3 regions of the Caballeronia sp. GAFFF2 genome follow, and region 3 is predicted to be linked to each of the others. Evidence: predicted binding sites of a transcription regulator. Region 3 holds the regulator's gene; each other region holds the start of a gene.
What was found. Region 3 encodes LexA, which represses DNA repair genes until DNA is damaged. Its sites were predicted from a motif close to ACTGTATNNNNATACAGT; they were not measured.

Region 1: a site for LexA is predicted at 1,966-1,983, ahead of imuA (translesion DNA synthesis-associated protein ImuA). Genes of this name have one in related genera too.
Region 2: a site for LexA is predicted at 1,751-1,768, ahead of recA (recombinase RecA). Genes of this name have one in related genera too.

What each region holds. Positions count from the first base shown of each region.
Region 1 covers NZ_JALQDA010000006.1:326,092-330,303, reverse strand. Annotated here, with positions in the region: gene NCT04_RS04035 (flavin reductase family protein) at 1-72, shown strand, start outside; gene NCT04_RS04030 (SOS response-associated peptidase family protein) at 149-1,108, opposite strand; gene NCT04_RS04025 (hypothetical protein) at 1,152-1,508, opposite strand; gene imuA (translesion DNA synthesis-associated protein ImuA) at 2,008-2,721, shown strand; gene NCT04_RS04015 (Y-family DNA polymerase) at 2,645-4,108, shown strand; gene NCT04_RS04010 (error-prone DNA polymerase) at 4,123-4,212, shown strand, end outside.
Region 2 covers NZ_JALQDA010000006.1:14,981-19,192, reverse strand. Annotated here, with positions in the region: gene recX (recombination regulator RecX) at 1-235, opposite strand, end outside; gene recA (recombinase RecA) at 593-1,660, opposite strand; gene NCT04_RS02710 (response regulator transcription factor) at 1,919-2,659, shown strand; gene NCT04_RS02705 (sensor histidine kinase) at 2,666-4,212, shown strand, end outside.
Region 3 covers NZ_JALQDA010000010.1:40,337-44,548, reverse strand. Annotated here, with positions in the region: gene cysT (sulfate ABC transporter permease subunit CysT) at 1-702, opposite strand, end outside; gene NCT04_RS07545 (sulfate ABC transporter substrate-binding protein) at 841-1,875, opposite strand; gene lexA (transcriptional repressor LexA) at 2,145-2,822, shown strand; gene NCT04_RS07535 (hypothetical protein) at 2,990-3,316, shown strand; gene NCT04_RS07530 (DUF2939 domain-containing protein) at 3,475-4,092, shown strand.

The sequences.
Region 1 (4,212 bases), on a different contig from region 3:
AGCGGCCAAGTGCATCCGTCCCGACTCGCGGATATACCAGAACAAGCGTACGAGGCACTTGCCAAGACGTGATGCGAAGAATTCTCATGTCGTTGTCTTGTATCTTGAACCGGACCGACGAGCAACCTGAGCTTCGCATTGGCAAAATCTAAGCGGCAAGCTGATGCTCATAATACGGTCGGTCCCGATCATCAAGAATGGTGTACAACGCCTCTAGATTCGATACATCGGGCTTCAACCAGGCTTGGACGTTTTCCGCTTTGATCGGGACAATGCAGCGATCGTGACCAGCCGCTTCAACTTCGGGCGGTGGTTCATCCGTGATCGCAGCAAATGAGAGTAAATCGGGCTCGTCGCGTGACGTCCATCGCGACCAAAGGCACGCAACGAGCATCAACTGGCCGTTGTTGGGACGAAATTCCAAAACAACGTTCTCGTTCTTTTCATGCGCTTCCAGGAGAGTGCCTTCCATCTTGGCCTTGCTGACGTTCTCATAGAAAACGTCGACCAGGATGATGCCGTGCGTATGGCCGAAGCAGGGCTTCCAGAAACCTTCCAAATTATCTCGCCGCGCGTTGTATGTCCCAGGGAAGCGTCGATCGTAATTTGTGGGCTTGCCCGCGATACGACATTGATAGCGCATCGGCTTCACGACGTACTGCCCGTTTTCGATGATCAGCACTGGTGCATAGTAGCCAGGAAAGATGCGCGAGTCGCGATCCTTGGGTGTCGTGCGATGTAGATCATCAAGCCGGCGCAACGCAGAATCGATCTTGTCGGTGGCGATGCGGCGGCTATTTGTCGCCGCCGCGGTTACTTTGGTGTCCAACGCACGCTCGGCATCAGCGAGGCGCGCGCGCTGCTTGAATAGCTCTTGTTCGAGCGTATTCGCCTGCCCCGTGTTGAAACGATCGATGAATTCTTTGATCTGCCGTTCGTCGTCGTTCTCAGGATGAAGAAACGAGTCGTCCATCGCCTTTGGGATCTTGACTTTGCTGCCTTCGGCGTGTTCCCAGAACAGGCGCGCAAACTCACGAATGTCCATCTGCGCGCCGAACATTTTGACGTAGCATCGATAGTCCGCCTGAATCTGCGCCGAGTAGCACACTGCCGCCTCCAATTTGTTCTCGTTGGTGCCGCTCGCTTATGGTTCAGCTTAGCGTGCCCGTTGCCTCGCGGCATAGCTTCATCATCTTCTGGACGACCGTGCTCGCATGGTTCAATCCCATGTCGCCAGTAAATAACACCTGCACATCCGATTGACGAAGAGCAATGCCCGCTCCCTTCAGATCGCGCCGGGCAATTCTAAGGGCCAGTTGGCCGATGCGGACGCGCTCGAGCCAATCCATTGAAACAAAGTTGCGCTTAAGCCAAATGCGGCCGCTTTCCACAACGTGATCTATCCGCCACTCCTGCGTCAGCGCATGCGAAGCGGCGAGCGTTGCCACCAGAAAGCACAGGAGGTCGGCCCGGGCGCCGGTCAGTTCGTCAATTTTAGGTAGCTTCATTCCGCTCCTTGCGTGTTCCCAACGTACTAGCCGCCTTCCTCGGCTCCCTTCTTCAATCACCGAAGTCAGCTGTCTTGATTGCTTACTTCCATTTAGTTGCGGTCGCGTCCGGTACTTTCAACGACGTGGAACGACTGTCGTTCTTTGCAGCGCAGCCCGTTCCAACATACGACCCTTCGCTTCTTGGACAGTAGCTCCGATTGCTGCGATCAGCCGTCCAGCGGCTGAACTCGTCGGGCACTCCGGTCCGACCGTTCGTTCGCGCGAAGACGCGTGGCTCGTCTGCATTGCAGCGCGCGACGGCTACGTCAATCGTCGCCATAGTTTTGACGCAACTTGGCGACGCAGTCGGCAATCTCGGGCGTTGGGTGTCTCGGAGCAAGCATAGGCGTCGACTTTTTCTTCGGCTAGATAAAAAGGTGCAAATCACTGCTTCTATTTCTACGCTACACTCGATACTGTACATCCATACAGTATTTTCGCACTCTCAAATTGTGCTATGGCCGCCTTGCCTCAACACATCGAGTTGATTCACCCGGCGCTCTGGCGCGGATCTCAGCTCGCGCGTGCCGATGGTAAGACCATCGACACCGGCTACGCGGCCCTGTCGGCGGAGCTGCCCGGTGGCGGATGGCCGATTGGCGCACTGGTTGAGTTGCTGGTGCAACAGCCGGGGATCGGGGAGATGCGCTTGCTCAAGCCCGCGCTCGTCGCCGCGAGCAAGCGGCCGGTCGCGCTTCTGCAGGCACCGCACGTCCCGAACAGCCTGGCGTTCGCCTATCTGGGCGTGCCGCTGGACAAACTGATGATGCTGCGCGCGCCCAAGACAGCGGATGCGCTCTGGTGCGCCGAACGCGTGCTCAATGCTCGAAGTTGCGGCGCCCTGCTCTTCTGGCAACAGCACATCCGGTCGGAAGCGTTACGACGATTGCATCTAGCGGCACAGGCGACCGAGACCCTCCTGATTCTGGTTCGACCGCTTGCCGCCGCCCAGGATTCGTCGCCAGCGGCCTTACGGCTCGGTGTGCGACCCGCCGACGGCGGCCTCGCCGTCGATGTCATCAAGCGACGAGGCCCAACCCGAACCGATCAACTGTCCATCCACCTGCAACCATCTCCGATTCTGCTCAGTCCTCATGGCCGTGTTCGTCGCCATCTTCCTGCCCCGGCTTTCGCTGGAGGTGTTCCGACCGAGGTACTCGCCTCCGACTGAACACGGCTGCGTGGTGCTCGAACGCGACGAGGTCATCGTGCTTGACCAGGCGGCGAGAGAGGCAGGAGTTATGGTGGGGATGAAGCGCGGCGGGGTCACGACGCTTGCAGTAGATGCGTTGATGTACGACCGCAGTCCAACACGCGAGATCGATGTGCAACGCGAAGTCGCTTTCGCGCTATTGCGCTTTTCGCCTCAGGTGGCGGTTCGAGAAGAGGAAACGATTCTGGTCGATGTAACCGCCAGTCTTCGCCTCTTCGGGGGCATCCGACACGTGTGCCGAGAGATCCGGAAGGTGGTCAACGCGATTGGTGTGACCGCGCGCATGGGCGTCGCGCCCACGGGGCAAGGTGCGTGGCTGCTTGCCAAGCGTGGCCGACGGCGGGTGCTCAAGATGGGTTCGCTCGAACGCTATCTCGGGCAGTTACCTTTCATGGTCGTACCCGAAGTCCGGTCATTCTCCGAATGGTTCAACGGCCTCGGTTGCCGGGTGCTCAACGATGTTCGCCGCCTGCCGCGTGCAGGTCTTAAAAAGAGGTGCGGTGTGGACTTACTGGATTCGCTAGACCGCGCCTATGGCCTGTCGCCGGAATTTTATGAGTGGCTGGAACTGCCGCCTGCCTTTAATGCGCGTACGGAGCTGCCCGATCGCGTCGAGCATGCGGAAGCGGTGCTGTTCTCAGCGCGGCGCCTGATCGTGCAGCTTTGCGGATGGTTGAGCGGGCAGCAGCTGGCGCTCACGCAAGCGACGATTACGCTCGAGCACGAACGGGGGCGACAGGCGATCGAGCCAACGACGATCGACATCGCGCTGGCCGAACCCACCTGGTACGAAGAGCATCTTGTTCGGCTGCTGAAGGAGCGGCTCGGGCGCATCCAGCTCGAAGCCGCTGTGATTGCTGTGCGCTTGACCGCGTCAAAAGTGGAACCCGCCGAGCCACCCAGCGATTCGCTGTTCCCCGATTCAGGCGGCTCGGCCCAGGACCACAACCGATTGATCGAACTGCTTGTCGCGCGCCTGGGCGCCGAGAACGTCCTGCGGCCGGCACCGACCTCGGATCATCGGCCCGAGCATGCGAATCAATGGGTGCCCGTGCAGGCAACAACCAAGGCATGCCCTCCTCCTGCTGACCTACCGCGACCAACGTGGTTGCTCGACTCACCCGTGCGGCTGATGATCAAGAATCATCGGCCGTTTTACGGCTCGCCTTTGAAGCTTGTGTCGACGGGCGAGCGCATCGAGGCCGGCTGGTATGACGGCCAACTGGTGACGCGCGACTACTATGTCGCGGAAGCGACCGATAAAAACTGTTACTGGATCTACCGTGAACGACCGAGCGTGAAGACCGAAGAGGTTCGCTGGTTCCTTCACGGCCTGTTCGGATAATAGGTGGTGTGGCCGTGGATCTTTTCTCGTCAACGCTTCCTGACTATGCGGAGCTTTTCGCGTTCACGAATTTCTCGTTTCTGCACGGCGCATCGCATGGCGAA
Region 2 (4,212 bases), on a different contig from region 3:
CCGATTCGGATGCTGTGTTGACGCCTACATCCGGCGTGCACTGCTCGAAGGGCTCGAAAGGATCGGCGTCTTCGAAGGCGTCGATTGCAGATGATTGGTTTGGATTGGCAATCCGGCTTGCCAAGGGTGACGCGTTCTGCGCACGGTTGGTCGCCAGAGTCGGCGTTTCCACTGCCGGCTTGGAGGTTGCGTTTCTCGACGGTGCGTTGCCCTCACGAATGGACGCTGCCTGCATCAGCAACGCGCGGGCTTGCTCCAGACGCGCCCGGCGATCTTCGGACGACGGTGTCTCACTTTCCCGGACAGCAGCAGCATCAACATCGGCCGCCCTTGCGTCCAACTCAGCAGCATCACGCGCATTCACCGGCAACTCTCGCCGCCAGCCACCACGCAACGCCTTCGTCGAATCGCGCGACTGAGTGTCACGCGACTGGGGATCACTCGCGCCATTCGGATCATCAGAACCAGCAGACCGCCCGAACCTTCCGTCCGTTCTGCCAGCCTTCGATCCGAACCGGCGCTTCAACATCGTCAGTGACCAAGTGAGTATCTAAACAACGAGACGACGACCACGTAACGATTAAGCGACAACTCACTCGTCCGCCACCGTGGCGCCCGGCGCCACGGCGTCAGCCATTGCCGCCACGCCGAGCGATTCGCGGATCTTGTTCTCGATCTCGCGGGCGATGTCCGGGTTCTCGCGCAGGAATTCGCGCGCGTTGTCCTTGCCCTGACCAATACGCTCGCCGTTATAGCTGTACCAGGCGCCCGCCTTGTCTACCAGCTTGGCCTGCACGCCCAGGTCGATGATCTCGCCCTGACGCGAAATGCCTTCGCCATAAAGGATGTCGAAAATGGCTTCGCGGAACGGCGGCGAGACCTTGTTCTTCACGACCTTCACGCGCGTTTCGTTGCCGATGACTTCGTCGTTCTTCTTGATGGAACCAATACGGCGAATGTCCAGGCGCACCGACGAATAGAACTTCAGCGCGTTGCCGCCCGTGGTGGTTTCCGGGTTGCCGAACATCACGCCGATCTTCATGCGGATCTGGTTGATGAAGATGACGAGGCAGTTCGTACGCTTGATGGTGCCAGTCAGCTTGCGCAGCGCTTGCGACATCAGGCGCGCTTGCAAACCAGGCAGCGAGTCGCCCATTTCGCCTTCGATTTCCGCCTTCGGCACGAGCGCCGCGACGGAGTCGATGACGATCATGTCGATGGAGCCGGAGCGCACCAGCGCATCCGCGATTTCCAGTGCCTGCTCGCCCGTGTCCGGTTGCGAGATCAGCAGTTCCTGCGCATTCACGCCGAGCTTCTGCGCGTATTGCACGTCGAGCGCGTGTTCTGCGTCGATAAACGCCGCCGTGCCGCCGACCTTTTGCATCTCGGCGATCACCTGCAGCGTGAGCGTGGTCTTGCCCGACGACTCGGGCCCGTAGATTTCCACGACACGGCCGCGCGGCAAGCCGCCGACGCCAAGCGCGATATCCAGACCGAGCGACCCTGTCGAGACCACCTGAATGTCTTCCACCACCTCGCCTGCGCCGAGCCGCATGATCGACCCTTTGCCGAATTGCTTTTCGATCTGCGCGAGCGCGGCGGCCAATGCCTTGCCCTTCTCCGCAGTCATGCCAGCCGGGCCTTTCTTGCTTTCTTCCATGAATCGTCCTTTGCTATGATGAACGGCGTCTGAGGCGGGTGCCGGCAAGCTCGAAACGAACTCGAGCCCGTCTGTAGCACTCCCGCAGACACTGTATAAAAAAACAGTAGTTTTTGCAAGCCCGATCGCGCGACGCAGTCTTTTTTCCACGCCGCGCGCACCGCGCAAAAACCGCAAAACACCTGGAGACCGCCGCGCCGGGCGAAATGCGGTGTCGGCAATGACTGCGCTTTGCCGCGCACGAAGGCGCACAACACGATGCGAATCCTCATTGCCGAAGACGACAGCATACTCGCGGACGGTCTCATTCGATCACTCCGCCAATCGGGATACGCCGTCGACCATGTGAAGCATGGCGTCGAGGCAGATACCGCCCTTTCGCTGCAAACTTTCGACCTCCTGATTCTCGATCTCGGCCTGCCGCTCATGCCCGGTCTGGAGGTGCTGCGCCGCCTGCGCGCACGCAATTCGCAGATGCCGGTTTTGATCCTGACGGCGGCCGACAGTGTCGACGAACGCGTGAAGGGACTCGACCTCGGCGCCGATGACTATATGGCCAAACCCTTCGCGCTCAACGAGCTCGAAGCGCGCGTTCGAGCGTTGACGCGACGCGGCGCGGGTGGCGGTCCGACTGTCGTGAAGCATGGTTCGCTGGCGTTCGACCAGGTCGGACGCGTCGCGCATATCGGCGAGCAAGTCGTAGACCTGTCCGCGCGCGAACTCGGCGTGCTCGAAGTGCTGCTCCAGCGCATCGGGCGGCTCGTGTCGAAGGAACAGCTCGTGAATCATCTGTGCGAGTGGGGTGAAGAAGTAAGCAACAACGCAATCGAGGTGTACGTGCACCGCTTGCGCAAAAAAATCGAAGCGAGCGGCGCGCGCATCATCACGGTGCGCGGGCTCGGCTACACGCTGGAAAAAGCCGTCGCCACCGTCGACAACGGCGCCGTTGCCCAACCCGCGGCGAGCGATTCCCTGCCCGCCAGCCCTCAATACAAGTAGCCGCGCATGGCGTCGCCCGTTTCCACCGAACCAAGCGAAGCCCGGCACGGACACGACCACGCCGCCACCGAAAGCGACACCGACGCCAAGCGCGACGCGCGCTACGCCAACCCGTTCGCGCCTCCCGACGAACTCGAACCCGACAACGAAACGCATCCGCGCTCGCTCTTCGGCGAGATTCTCGACTGGATGCTTGCGCCGCTTCTGCTGCTCTGGCCGATGAGCATCGCGGTGACGTATCTGGTCGCGAAGTCGATTGCGAACGGTCCGTTCGACCGCGCGCTCGAAGCCGACGTCTACATGCTCGCGCGCCAGATCCAGCCGGTGAACGGCGTCGCCGAACTGCGTCTACCCGATGTCACGCGCGATTTCCTGCGCGCCGACAACGTCGACAGCGTGTTCTTTCAAGTGCTCGGCACGCGCGGCGAACTGGTCGGCGGCGACCGTGACATGCCCTTGCCGCATGACGACGATCGTCCGCAGCCGGGCATCGTCGAATTTCGCGACGACGCCCTGCGCGGCAACGACATTCGCGTCGCCTATACGACGGTCGATGTGCCCGGTCTCGCGCCGGGACGCGATCCCGCCGAGACGCAGCCGGTGCTCGTGCAGGTCGCCGAGACGCTGGACAAACGCAGCCAGCTCGCCAACGACATCATCAAAGGCGTGATCCTGCCGCAGTTCGTGATCCTGCCGCTCGCCATCGTGCTCGTGTGGTTCGGCCTCTCGCGCGGGCTCGCGCCGCTGCACGCGCTGCAGTCGAACATTCGCGCGCGGCGTCCGGACGACCTCTCGCCGCTCGAAGCGGCCCGCGCGCCGCCCGAGATCGCGCCGCTCGTGGCGTCGTTCAACGATTTGCTCGTGCGGCTCGAACAGAACATGGAGTTTCAAAAGCGCTTTATCGCCGATGCCGCGCATCAGATGAAAACGCCGCTCGCCGGCCTGCGCATGCAGGCGGAGTTTGCGTTGCGCCAAGAGGTATCGACGGAAGTGCAGCGCTCGCTCGAACAGATCGCCACGAGTTCCGAGCACGCGGCGCGGCTCGTCACGCAATTGCTCGCGTTGGCGCGCGCGGAAAATCGCGCGACGGGGCAGATTTTCTCGCACGTCGAACTGACCGATCTCGCGCGGCTCGCCGTGCGCGACTGGGTGCAGGCGGCGCTCGCGAAGGGTATCGATATCGGTTACGAGGAGCCCGCGTATCCCGTCGAAGTAGAGGGCAACGCGGTGATGCTGCGTGAATTGCTGTCGAATCTGATCGATAACGCCATCCGCTACACGCCTCCGAACGGACGCGTGACCGTGCGCGTGCGGACCGGCGAGCACGATCTCGATCACGTTCATCTCGAAGTGGAAGACACCGGACTTGGCATTCCGAGCGCCGAACGCGAGCGCGTGCTCGAGCGTTTCTATCGCATTCTCGGACGCGAGGGCGACGGCAGCGGCCTCGGTCTCGCCATCGTCAAGGAGATCACGGCGATGCACGGCGGCACGCTCGTCATCGAAGATCATGTGTATCAGGAAGCGCCGCGACTGGCTGGAACGCTGGTTCG
Region 3 (4,212 bases):
GAGCAGCGACGTGATCTCCGATTTCATCGGTACATTGCCCGCGATGAAGATGACCGAACCGTATTCGCCGAGCGCGCGCGCGAACGCAAGCGCGAAACCGGTCAGAAGCGCGGGAAAGAGCGCCGGCAACACGACGCGGCGAAACGTCAGCCAGCGCGTGGCGCCGAGACATGCGGCGGCTTCTTCCTGCTCGCGCTCGAAGTCTTCGAGCACCGGCTGCACCGTGCGCACGACGAACGGCAAGCCGATGAACGTCAGCGCCACGAGCACGCCGAGCGGCGTGAACGCCACCTTGATGCCGAGCGGCGCGAGATACTGCCCGATCCAGCCGTTGCTCGCGTACACGGCGGCAAGCGAAATGCCGGCAACGGAGGTCGGCAGCGCAAACGGCAGATCGACGATGGCATCGACGACACGCTTGAACGGGAACGTGTAACGCACGAGCACCCATGCGACCAGGAAGCCGAAGATCGCGTTGATGACCGCCCCGCCGAGCGCCGCCGTGAACGTGAGCCGATACGACGCCAGCACACGCGGCCCGGTGACGGCGCGAACGAACTGCGCCCAGTCGAGCGTCGCGGTCTTGGCGAAGGTCGCCGCAAGCGGAATCAGCACCACGAGGCTCAGGTAAGCCACCGTGATGCCGATCGTCAGCCCGAAGCCGGGTAACGCACTCGGCTTTCGGAAAGTGAACGTTGTCATCTTTGCTTCATCCTTGATCGTCCTGCCTTCGGCGCCGGGGGATAAGCGCACTGTTTTTTTGTCTCGTCATGCGCGGCCGTCTTTGCGGCCGCTTTCATTGCGACTCGAGCGCCTCGCGGCGCCCGGTCTCTTGCCTGCTTACTGCGGCTGATAGATCGAATCGAACACGCCGCCGTCCGCGAAGTGCGTCTTCTGCGCTTTGGTCCAGCCACCGAAGGTGTCGTCGATGGTGTAGAGCTTGAGCTTGGGGAACTGCTTGGTCAGCTCGGCGGGCACCTTGTCCGAACGCGGACGATAGAAATTGCGCGCCGCGATCTGCTGGCCTTCGTCGCTATACAGATACTTCAGATACGCTTCGGCCAGCTTGCGCGTGCCGTGCTTGTCGACGACCTTGTCCACCACCGCCACCGGCGGCTCGGCCAGAATGCTCACCGAAGGAACCACGATCTGGAACTTCTCCGGACCGAATTCCTTGAGCGACAGGAACGCCTCGTTTTCCCATGCGATCAGCACGTCGCCCTGACCGCGCTGCACGAAGCTGGTGGTCGCGCCGCGTGCGCCGGAATCGAGCACGCCTGCGTTCTTGTAGAGCTTGGTCACGAACTCCTTCGCGGTCTCTTCGTTGCCGCCGGGCTTGTGTTGCGCATACGCCCACGCCGCCAAATAGTTCCAGCGCGCGCCGCCCGAGGTCTTCGGGTTCGGCGTGACGATCGACACGCCCGGCTTGGTGAGATCGTCCCAGTCCTTGATGCCCTTCGGGTTGCCCTTGCGCACTAGAAACACAATGGTCGACGTGTACGGCGATGCATTGTCCGGCAGACGCTTCTGCCAGTCCGTCCCGACGATGCCCTTGGAGGCGAGCGCGTCGATGTCGTAAGCAAGCGCAAGCGTCACGACGTCTGCCTGAAGCCCGTCTAGAACCGCGCGCGCCTGGCCGCCGGAACCGCCATGAGATTGCTTGAAGGTGACCGTTTCGCCGGTGTCCGCCTTCCACTTCTTCGCAAAGGCCTGGTTGAAGTCCTGATACAACTCGCGCGTCGGATCGTACGAGACGTTCAGAAACGACGTGTCCGCGTGCGCGGTGGCCGAGATTCCGAAACTCGCCGCCGTGATCGCCAGCGCGGCAAAGAGTTGTTTCGCGCCGCCCTTCAATCCAGCCCTGATGCTATGCATTCCCCGTTCTCCGTCTTATCGAATTGACGGAATCAGTCTAAAGGCGAGCTTATATGATTAGAAATAATTGTTTCTCACTTTTTTAGATGCAAAAGTGCTAAAGCAAGGTTTTTCGCAGTCCGAGCGACAAATAGCGACTGTTTGAGCGCGTTGCAGCCTTGTCAGTAAAGGATCTGGCGACGAACTTCAAGTAAAGCTTGAAAAGCTCGAAATACTGTATAAAAATACAGTTATCTGTCCATCCATACAGTGCGCCGAGGCTCCAGCAAGTGACCAAACCCTCAAAACTTACCGCGCGACAGCAGCAAGTGTTCGAGCTCATCCAGCGAGCCATCGACCGCACGGGCTTTCCGCCCACGCGTGCCGAAATTGCTGCCGAGCTTGGCTTCAGCTCCGCGAACTCCGCCGAGGAACATCTGCGGGCACTGGCGCGCAAGGGCGTGATCGAACTCGCGGCGGGTTCGTCGCGTGGCATCCGCCTGTTGGGAGGCTCCGCGCGCATCGACCGTTCGGACGATCTTCCGCATCAGTTCACCTTGCCGCATCAGAGCATCATGCAGTTGTCGCTTCCGCTGGTCGGGCGCGTTGCGGCGGGCAGCCCCATCCTTGCGCAGGAGCATATTTCGCAACACTACGCGTGCGACCCTGCGTTCTTTTCGGGCAAGCCCGACTATTTGCTGAAGGTGCGCGGCTTGTCCATGCGCGACGCGGGCATTCTCGACGGCGACCTGCTTGCCGTACAGAAGCGCAATGAAGCGAAAGACGGGCAGATCGTGGTCGCGCGTATTGGCGACGATGTCACGGTGAAGCGCTGGAAGCGCCGGCCAGATGGCGTGGAATTGGTCGCGGAGAATCCCGACTACGAAAACATCTTCGTGCGCTCCGGCAGCGGCGACTTCGCGCTGGAAGGAATCGCGGTCGGGCTCATCCGCTCCGGCGAGTTCTAACGCACGACTCGAGCGCGCGGCGCGTCAACACCGCCGCCCGCTTCGCCTCCTCGCCCTCGCGCGACGCGGCACGTTTCAAAAATTACAAGCATGACGGCCACCGCTCGCGGCGTGCCGCGGTGCGTCCTATCGTCTGTCGTCTGTCGTCCGCCGTCTGGAGAGTCATCATGGAACGTTTCGCCCGTTTGCTGCCCTTTCGTCAGTTTGGCCGTCTGCGTCATTTGCGCTCGCTGATCTCATGCGCCGTGGCGCGGCCTGAAGCGGCGCCCGATCTCTTCGACGAGATGCCCGCGTTGCCGTCGCGTCAACCCGCCTTCGCCCGTGTGTCGCTCAATAGCGCGGTGCATGCGGAATCGGAACAGCGCGCGCCGGTGCGGGTGTATCGCAGTGAGTCGCGGGTAATCATGGTCGGCAATATCGGCGAGGTGTCGCGCATGATCGACCGGTGTATCGACGAGGAACGCGCCGGCGTTAGCAGCGGCATTCTGGCCTGAGCGCGGTAGAGCGTTTGCCGAGTGAATTTGAGTTATGTGTAATGCAGGCAGTCCGCAATCTATCGGCTGCAAGGAATGAAGCTCGGGATATATCCGGCGTGAACATGGTCAATCGTTCTTTCATGTCACCCATGTCACGCCGGGGGTCGTTCCTTCGCATGTCCCGCACTACGCGTTATCTCGTCGTCACGCTCGTCATTCTCTTCATCGTTGCAGGGTTAAGCCTTGTCTATGCGTCGCCCTATATTGCACTGAACCGCGTCAAGCACGCGGCCGATGCACGCGATGCACAGACCGTCAACGAATACGTCGACTTCCCCGCACTGCGTGAAAGTCTCAAAGAGCAAGTCGGAGCACTGCTGACGCGGCGCGTCGATATCCAGAAGAGCGGCAATCCGCTCGCGATCATCGGTGCAATGATCGGCGCGGCGCTCGTAGGGCCGCTGGTGGATTGCTACGCTACGCCCGAAGGCGTCGCCGCGATTTTGAATGGCATTCCGCCGCGGGGAGATCCAGGCGAGCATCCACCCGCTGTCGTGCCACCGGTTCGAGACGGTCAGGCGGCGGCGAGTTCACCGCCTTCGGAAGCGGCATCGAGCATGGTTGCGACTCAAGAACCGCCGCGACAACCACCGCAGACCACGGCCGGATATCGCAGCTTCGATACGTTCGTGGTGACCTACCAGCACGGTGCCGGCGATGCGCGGTACTCCGCGATCTTTCATCGGTACCGGTTGATAACGTGGAAGCTGGTTGCGGTTGATTTGAACGGGTGAATTCGTTGTTGGACAACCATTAACGTGCCGGTAAGCGCTTCATGGATTTCTTGCGGCGTTAAGCGTGCGCTGCCGTCACGCAAGGAGACGACAACTAGCGGATAGCGCAAAACAGCACTG